DNA from 2 places in the Shewanella sp. QJM3NY_23 genome. Region 2 is predicted to be linked to the other one. Evidence: predicted binding sites of a transcription regulator. Region 2 holds the regulator's gene; the other holds the start of a gene.
What was found. The regulator MetJ, encoded in region 2, represses methionine synthesis genes. The targets are predictions, from matches to a motif close to TAGACGTCTAGACGTCTA.
Positions count from the first base shown of each region.

Region 1: a site for MetJ is predicted at 2,268-2,285, ahead of metE (5-methyltetrahydropteroyltriglutamate--homocysteine S-methyltransferase). Genes of this name have one in related genera too.

Region 1 covers NZ_CM149657.1:3,014,855-3,019,270, reverse strand. The annotation lists gene AC0VXX_RS13405 (GDSL-type esterase/lipase family protein) at 1-18, shown strand, start outside; gene AC0VXX_RS13400 (HDOD domain-containing protein) at 464-1,192, shown strand; gene AC0VXX_RS13395 (LysR substrate-binding domain-containing protein) at 1,284-2,195, opposite strand; gene metE (5-methyltetrahydropteroyltriglutamate--homocysteine S-methyltransferase) at 2,401-4,416, shown strand, end outside.
Region 2 covers NZ_CM149657.1:508,227-512,642, forward strand. The annotation lists gene traF (conjugal transfer protein TraF) at 422-1,444, shown strand; gene AC0VXX_RS02430 (sulfite exporter TauE/SafE family protein) at 1,500-2,228, opposite strand; gene metJ (met regulon transcriptional regulator MetJ) at 2,335-2,649, opposite strand; gene metB (cystathionine gamma-synthase) at 2,873-4,039, shown strand; gene AC0VXX_RS02445 (bifunctional aspartate kinase/homoserine dehydrogenase II) at 4,059-4,416, shown strand, end outside.

The DNA of each region.
Region 1 (4,416 bases), 1.6 Mb from region 2:
CAGGCGGGAGCTATTTGAGCGGGCGATGTTGAGATTGTAAGTAGTCAATTTTGCTTATTGCTTATTGCTTATTGCTTATTGCTTATTACTCATTATGATTTCATCTCAAACTTATCATGAGTTTTACTCATAAAAGCTATTTACCGCTATTATAGGGAGTCTCTTACACGTCAATACCCTGCAATTAGCGGGATAAAAAGCCATTTTAAATGCCTTTATTACCTCGAACTGAGGTTATTTTGTGTTCCAAATTGTAACGCTTGTTAGTGGCTTGTAACTTCGTAGCGCTATTACGCGCTGCATAATAGGATTTTATGGCTGACATGCTCTGCTTTATCGATTTATTTGCGTTAAAGTAGTGTTTTGTGGCAAATCGACTTGACCGCAGCGGGCGTTTTATGGGTAAATTCGATGGTAACAATTGGCGATTTGCCACAACGATTAATCAGGTTAATAACTTCTCATGACAGATCTTGAGCATCAAGTATTCACTCAAGTACGTGCGATTATCGGCAATGAAGAGCAGGTCATTGGTCGCCGTGGTATTCTTATCCCGTTAAAAAAAGCCATTATTGCCGACGGCGATATTCGTAATGTCATTGATATTGTCTCCTCCGATCCTGCATTAGCAGCTCACATGCTGTACCGTAGCAATGCGGCCGCCGCCCCCTGTGCTGCCGCCGTTAAAAACCGTTCCCTCAAAGATGCCTTGGTTCGTTTAGGCCAAATTAACATTTATCGTTACGCATTTACTTTCTATCTCAAAGAGCGACTCGATGAGTTGCCTCAGCTGTATAAAAAGTTGGTGACGGGTTACTGGACACTCACCGAAAGCATTGCAGCAGAATCGGTCGACAGTTTACACCAAATGGAAGGGGTGAATATTGACCCTGATGAAGTGCAAACCTTGGCGCTGTTTAGCGTGTTTGGCGAAATTGTCGCCTTAACCGCCTTTGCGTATTTAAACGCTGAATCGGAACAGTCTCTACCCCTGTCTATCATTAAATCGATTATTGATAATCATAAACAGACCCTCACCCTCGATGCTTTTGAGTCACTCGATTTAGATGAGGAATTACGTCAAGAGTTTATGATCGCGCACAACTTACGTCAGACACGTAACAGTGACTCACCCGGCCTGATTTTACGCCGAGTATTAGCGATGCGTAATCAGTTGCTCAAGCCACTTTAATCATTATCGATTGTTAATAATAAACTCTAAAAACCTGTTTTTTTTAGTAAAAAATAGGTTTTTAGTGTCTAAATGTGCATCATCGTATCAGCTAAGCCATTATTGCATCTTCTTGTTTTACCATCCCTTCGCTAGCCACTAACTGCAACCAGTGTTGCGCCACTCGAGTTTTGCTACTACTGCGGCGATAGGCCCCAAATAGCGGGCGCTTTAAGCCGTCGCGGCCTAATGGTAGCGCGCTAAGTGACAAGCCGTGGGCTTGGTTAATCGACCATGTGGGGAGGGCGGAGACGCCATCTTTACAGGCGATGCGTTGCAGTAGCATGGAGGTGAGATCGCATCGAATTTGTTTAGCGATAGGTACGCCCGCAGGCTCCATAAAGTGGCGGTAAATGTCTAAACGTTCGGGCGGCACAGGGTAGGTGAGCAAGGTTTGCTGAGCTAAATGAGCTGGGCTGACAAAGGGCTGCGTTGCTAGGGGATGATCGGCGGCACAAATAAGTTTTACTTCAAAATCAAATAAGTGCTGATAGGTAATATCATGATCTGGAATAGGATCTGACGTTAGTACCACATCTAATTCCCCCTGCTTGAGTGCCGTTAGCGAATCAAATAGGTGCCGGCTCGATAGCTCTAAATTACTGTGGGGAAAGCTGGCATTAAACTCAGTGATAACCGGCATTAACCAGCGAAAACAGCTGTGACATTCAATCCCCACAAACAGATCGGTATTGTCACTATTGAGACCATTTTTAAGATCAAGTTCGGTCTCTGTCACCTTAGGCAATATCTCTTCGGCTAGGTGCAGTAGCCGCGCTCCCTCCTGAGTAAACGACAGCGGCTTGCTCTTACGGATAAAGATGGCTGAGTTAATCCGAGTTTCCAGCTCTTTGATTTGATGGGATAAAGCCGATTGGGTGACAAAGCGTTTTTCTGCAGCCCCAGCAAGACTGCCACTTTCCTTGAGTGCAACTAATGTTCGTAAATGCCTAAGCTCTATCATTTTTACCTCAGATGAATCTTGCTCATGTTGGGGTTGAAATCAATTCCATTGCGAACCAACAGATTAACACAATAAACTTCTAGACGTCCAGACGCCTGTTTTGCTTGTGGCGTATTTATTGTTAATCAAGCTTGAGTTGTGATGTCGGTGTAGGGGTCATCACTCGTTGGCTTATCTCATTTAGAAGGGTATCAGTATGCAAACTATCAATATCGCGTCATTAGGTTTTCCTAGAATTGGGCGTCAGCGTGAACTTAAGTTTGCGTTAGAGCAATATTGGCGCCAAGAGATCACGCCAGCGGCGCTGCATGAGGTGGCCAGCACTTTACGGCAAACTCATTGGCAGTGGCAGGCCGATGCGGGAGTGAGTTTGCTGCCAGTAGGTGACTTTGCCTACTACGATCAGGTGCTTACCTTAAGCGCCACCATTAATGCTATTCCAGCTCGCCATCGTGATGGCGACAAGGTGGATTTAGATACCCTATTTAGAGTGGCACGAGGGCGCGCCCCAACAGGTACAGCCAGCAGCGCCTCGCAAATGAAAAAGTATTTTAATAGTAATTATCACTATATCGTGCCCGAGCTGAGTCAAAATCAAACGTTCAGTATTGCCTATGAACAGTTGTTTGATGAGGTGGAGCAGGCCAAAGCCTTGGGTCATCAGGTGAAACCTGTGTTGCTTGGGCCACTGTCTTACCTCTACTTGGCAAAATGCGAGGGGCAAGCATTTGATAAGTTGAGTTTGTTACCCCAATTGATTGAGGTTTATCAGGCGATCCTTGCTCGCTTTAAAGCCCAAGGGGTGACATGGGTGCAGCTTGATGAACCCATCTTAGCATTAGAGTTAACGCCTGAGTGGCAAGCGCCCTTCACCGCAACCTATGCCTCATTGAGCCGCGCGCAGGTTAAGCTGTTATTGGCCAGTTATTATGGCTCGGTGGCACATCACCATGGGCTAATTGCGAATTTAGCGGTGGCGGGTATTCATCTGGATTTAGTCAGTGCGCCAGAGCAGTTATCGTTGTTTGCGGGCAGTTTACAGCCCGAGCAAATATTGAGCCTAGGGGTGATTAACGGTCGTAATGTCTGGGCGGCCGAGTTAGATAAGATTGCCGCAGATATTGCCCCTGTGGTGGCCGATTTAGGCAAGCAGATCTGGTTAGCGCCGTCTTGCTCGTTACTGCATAGCCCGGTGGATCTTGATGTGGAAACCGAGCTTGATACAGCGCTGCGTCAGCAGCTCAGTTTTGCCAAACAAAAACTCAATGAGCTTAGCCAGTTGCGTACTCTATTAATCGAGCCAGCCTCAGAGGCTGCTCTGGCCACAGCCCAGCGTTGCCGCGCGCGCCGCGAGGCCAGACAGCAGGCGGCTAATTCGCAAGTGAATGAGCGCGTCGCTGCCTTAACCACTGGCGATTTTGAGCGCCAAAGCCGTTTTGCCCAGCGGCAAGTATTACAGCAACAGTGTCTGCGCTTGCCTTTGCTGCCGACCACGACCATAGGCTCGTTTCCACAAACCCCAGCCATACGAGGACTGCGCAGTCGTTGGCGTAAAGGTGAGTTGACCGAAGCGGCGTATATTGCCCAGTTGCAAGGTGTTACTCGCGACACCATACAAAGGCAGTTGAAACTGGGTATCGATGTGTTGGTTCATGGTGAAGCCGAACGTAACGACATGGTGGAATATTTTGGTGAACAGTTAGATGGCGTCGGTTTTACCCAATTTGGCTGGGTGCAAAGTTACGGCTCACGTTGTGTTAAACCGCCCTTAATTTATGGTGATGTCTCACGGCCTAAGCCGATGACATTAGACTGGGCCACCTATGCCCAATCGCTGACTGATAAACCCGTCAAAGGGATGCTGACTGGCCCGGTAACCATCTTACATTGGTCATTTGCCCGCGAAGATATTAGCCGCGAGGTGATCGCGAACCAACTGGCCTTGGCCATCCGTGATGAAGTGGTTGATCTGCAAAACGCGGGGATTAAGATTATCCAGATCGATGAGCCGGCATTTCGCGAAGGGTTGCCGCTGAAACAATCACAGTGGCAAACCTACTTAGATTGGGCTGTAAACGCCTTTAAACTCAGCGCCGCCGGCGTTAAGGATGACACCCAGATCCACACCCATATGTGTTACAGCGAGTTTAATGCCACCATCGCATCGATTGCTGCCATGGACGCCGATGTGATCACCATTGAAACTTCGCGCTCAAATATG
Region 2 (4,416 bases):
TGTGATTTAAGTTTTTGTATTAAAAGCCTTTTGTTGTTTGTTGTTTTTGCGGGGATGAGGTGTTGGCTATCAATTACTGGTGGAGGTGAATCACACTTTAGTAGTTAAACATCTGCTAAATAATGGCTGTAATGTTAATGAACTTGTTATCGCTAACGCTGTGATTGTCGTCGAAAGGGGGCGTTATTTTTGGGAAATACGTCGCGATGGGCAGTATTTTGATCTTATCAGCCATAGTGGATTATCGAGCATATTTACGCAGCAGAGGCTGGGGGAGTAAAGGTTAAATACGGGCTAAATATCAGTATTTTTACTTGCCATATCATCTAGCACTTAAGAAATGAACTATCTTTAACAATCGAGCGTACTAATCTTTCAACACGCTTAAAATGACCATTATTCGGAGGGGGGAGAAAAGGGAATGAAGTGCCTTAGCATAATAGTGTTAATCACGCTGATGAGTCTCACTAGGTTTTCCTTTGCCGAGCAGCAATATGATGGTGTACATAACTCTGCCTTAAACAGTTCACACGTTGCCGTAAGTCATCAACATGGAGATCTCTTCAATCATCCTGTCTTGTCAGTGTTAGATGCGACTAAAGAGGCGCGGGGGATTGCATCGCCGCAAGCAGAGAGAACCTCTGCGACACAAGGTACATCGATTGTCTTGCCGACGGTGCAGATGCCAATGACACTGTTTCATAAGACTTATATCGAGGCGGTAGGTGTTGCAGATGCGATTCAAAGCAATTTAGACCATTTTGATGTTAACAATCCTGCAAATGTTTCAGAGTTAGGCTCTCTCGGGGCGTTGGTGTCGGGGGGAGTGTCTGATGTTGGCGTTGTATTGAGTTTTCCTCTATCAATTGTCAACATGCCAATATCGGTTGGGCTCTCGCCCAAAATACAGCGTATCGACACTTACAATTATGTAGTTAATGCGAATAACGTGACTTTTGATAGTGGTAATGATTCCCCCTATCGTAATGATGATACGGTATTTAATCTTGATGTTGGTGTGGTAATTAAGCCTTTTAATGGGCTAACCGTTGGCTTGTCTGGACGCAATTTAATCGACCCAAAACAACAGAGTGTAGAGTCATTAGGGCGGCAATTTACTTATCGAGTTGAGCCTTTATATACTGCTGGGGTGGCTTATGATTGGGCTGCACTTACCCTAACAAGTGATATCGATTTGAATGCTCATCAAGGTTTCGATGAAGTGGTTAGTACACAATATTGGCGCTTCGCAGGGGAGCTAAAAACCACGGATTGGTTGGCGTTACGTGTGGGTTATCGCCACAATTTAAACAATACCGCAATCGACCTGTATTCGGTTGGTACAGGCTTTAGTATTGGTCGCACCTTTAATCTGGACTTAACCGGGCTGTTTGGCAGTGATGATGCCATTGGGGGCGTGATCCGAACCTCATATCATTTTTAGTGATTATCTTGTTTGCTGATTTTTATTCCCTTTTACGGACACCTATTTGAGGTCGTTACGTTAGTTCTATAATCGATTTTACCGCTAAGATCAGCGCACTTGTACTGCACAATATCAGGGTAAGGCGTTGGGTTTTTTGTTTGTCGATGCCGCCGACAATACGATTAGCAACTACAAAGCCTAGCAGGACCGATGGTAGCAATAGCATTGAAAGATACAGATGACGCAGTGTGAGTAATCCACTGAAAGCCAAAATGATTAAGGCGATCATTGAGCTAAAGATGAAGAAGGCTGACAAGGCTGCGCGAAACTGTTTGGCGTCTTTTCCCGAGAGTAAAATAGCCATTGGCGGTTCACCAATGGCAGCGATATTACCAAAGATCCCCGACAATATGCCCGCCATAAAAAGATTACTGCGATTTATGGGGAGACGTAGCTTGAATAGGCTCAGAACCACGGCTAGAGCCACAATGATTGCAATGGCTAATCCCAATACTGGTTGTGGTGCTAGCAATAATAAGGTTGCGCCTAATATTCCGCCAGGGATACGCCCCAGTAAAGCATATTGTAAGCCGTTAAATTCCAGTGCGCGCCTCTCTCTTAGCAGGGTGAGTAAGGCGATAGAAAAGCCCATCATAATGACAGGTGCGGGCACTAGGCTTGGGTCGACGAGATAGAGTAACGGCGAGGCGACAACGGCTAAGCCAAAACCGATCAGGCTTTGGGTTAGGGCGCCAATAAAGATGATCAGCGACGCTAGGCCAAGGATCATGGGATCAATCATAAGTTCAGGCACTATACCACCAGGGGTTGCAGTGTGTTTAGACGTGATAAAGAGGAGGGATCGCAGTGCGATCCCTCTTTAGCAAAACAGGATAGGTAAAGTCGATTTACTCGACGTCTTCCCATTCGATGCCCATCTCAGTCATCAGCTTTTTCACTTCGGCTGGAATACTGTCGGGTTTGTCTTTTGACAAGTCATCATCATGGGGTAAAGGTTGGCCAGTATAAGCATGCAAAAAAGCTTCACAAAGCAATTCGCTGTTTGTAGCGTGGCGTAAGTTATTCACCTGACGACGAGTGCGTTCGTCGGTTAAAATCTTAAGCACCTTGAGGGGAATAGAGACAGTGATTTTTTTCACTTGCTCATTCTTCTTACCATGTTCAGCATAGGGGCTGATATAATCGCCATTCCACTCAGTCATTGACTCACCTGTTAATTCTCAAATTCGGGGCAGATTTTATACCCTTACCGGGTACAGTCAAATTATTGCCTCTAATTTTTGTTAATTGCAAATAGATTTCTACATGTTTGGACGTCTAAACGTCTAAATATGTTGACGCTACCGCTTGCCTTAGGTACATTTAGACGTCCAGACATCTATAAAGTATAGATGACTGCCGCCGATTTAACTTTAGGAGTAAAAGATGACTGAGCGTAAATTAGCCACGGCAGCTGTGCGTGGGGGGATAGAATCCGATACCCAATATGGTGCCGTTGTACCGCCCATCTATTTGTCGACCAATTACTCCTTTGATGGCCATCAACAACCGAGAGATTTTGATTATAGCCGCTCGGGTAATCCGACTCGCTGTATTTTGGCTGACGCCATAGCGGAGCTGGAACGTGGGGCGGCAGGCATAGTGACATGCACTGGCATGGCGGCCATCACCTTAGTAACCAATTTACTGGGGCCCGATGATCTACTCGTGGTGCCGCACGATTGCTATGGCGGCAGCTATCGACTATTTACCCACCTCGCCAAGAAAGGGGCATTTAAACTGGCAGTGGTTGACCAAACGAATGCCGCTGCTTTGGCAGACGTTATTGCTCGCCAACCTAAAATGGTCTGGTTAGAAACCCCTTCGAACCCATTACTGCGCGTGGTCGATATCGCAGCGATTGCGAGCCAGAGCCATGAAGTGGGGGCGCTAGTGGTAGTCGATAACACCTTTTTATCGCCTATCTTGCAACAACCTCTGTTGCTCGGCGCTGACATAGTGATCCACTCAACGACTAAATATATCAACGGGCATAGCGATGTGGTCGGCGGCGCGGTTGTCGCTAAAGATGCTGAAGTGGGTGAGCTGTTACATTGGTGGTCTAATACCTTAGGGTTAACCGGCTCAGCCTTCGATAGCTATTTGACCCTACGCGGCTTAAGAACAATTGCGGTGAGAATGCGTCAGCATCAAGCCAACGCACAGCAGGTGTTGGCTTTGCTAACCCGTCATCGCGCCGTTGATAAGGTCTATTATCCTGGTTTGGCGGGCCATCCAGGCCATGAGATCGCGTTAAAACAGCAAAAAGGTTTTGGTGCCATGCTCAGTTTTGAGTTAAAAGGTGGCGAAGCAGAGCTTATTGCCTTTTTAAATGCGTTAGAATACTTCTCTTTAGCCGAAAGCTTGGGTGGAGTAGAGAGCTTAGTGGCGGTTCCTGCTACCATGACCCACAGAGCGATGGAGCCAGCGGCTCGTTTAGAGGCAGGGGTGAAAGATACCCTTATTCGTTTATCTGTTGGGATTGAAGATGGTGACGATCTGGTGGCAGATATTCAAGCGGGTTTAGATGCGGCTATCGCGGTAAGTTGTTAAAGGTATTGAGGAGCAAAAAATGACACGATGTCATTTGCATAAATTTGGCGGTTCTAGTTTAGCGGATGCAGATTGTTACCGCCGTGTCGCTCATATATTACTCACCCATGGCCATAGCGATGATCTCATCGTGGTTTCTGCTGCGGGCAAGAGTACTAATTTTTTATATAAATTACTTGAGCTAACCGAGTCCGGTCTGTTGTGGCAAGAAGAGTTGCAAGTGTTGATCAGTTACCAGCAAAATCTGATCGAGCAACTGTTATCTAACGAACAGGCGCGCAGCTTGCGCGAGCGTCTATCGACCGATAAATCCCAACTCAGCACATTACTTTCTCTTGCCGATTTAACGGATTACCAACGCAATCAAGTGGTTAGTT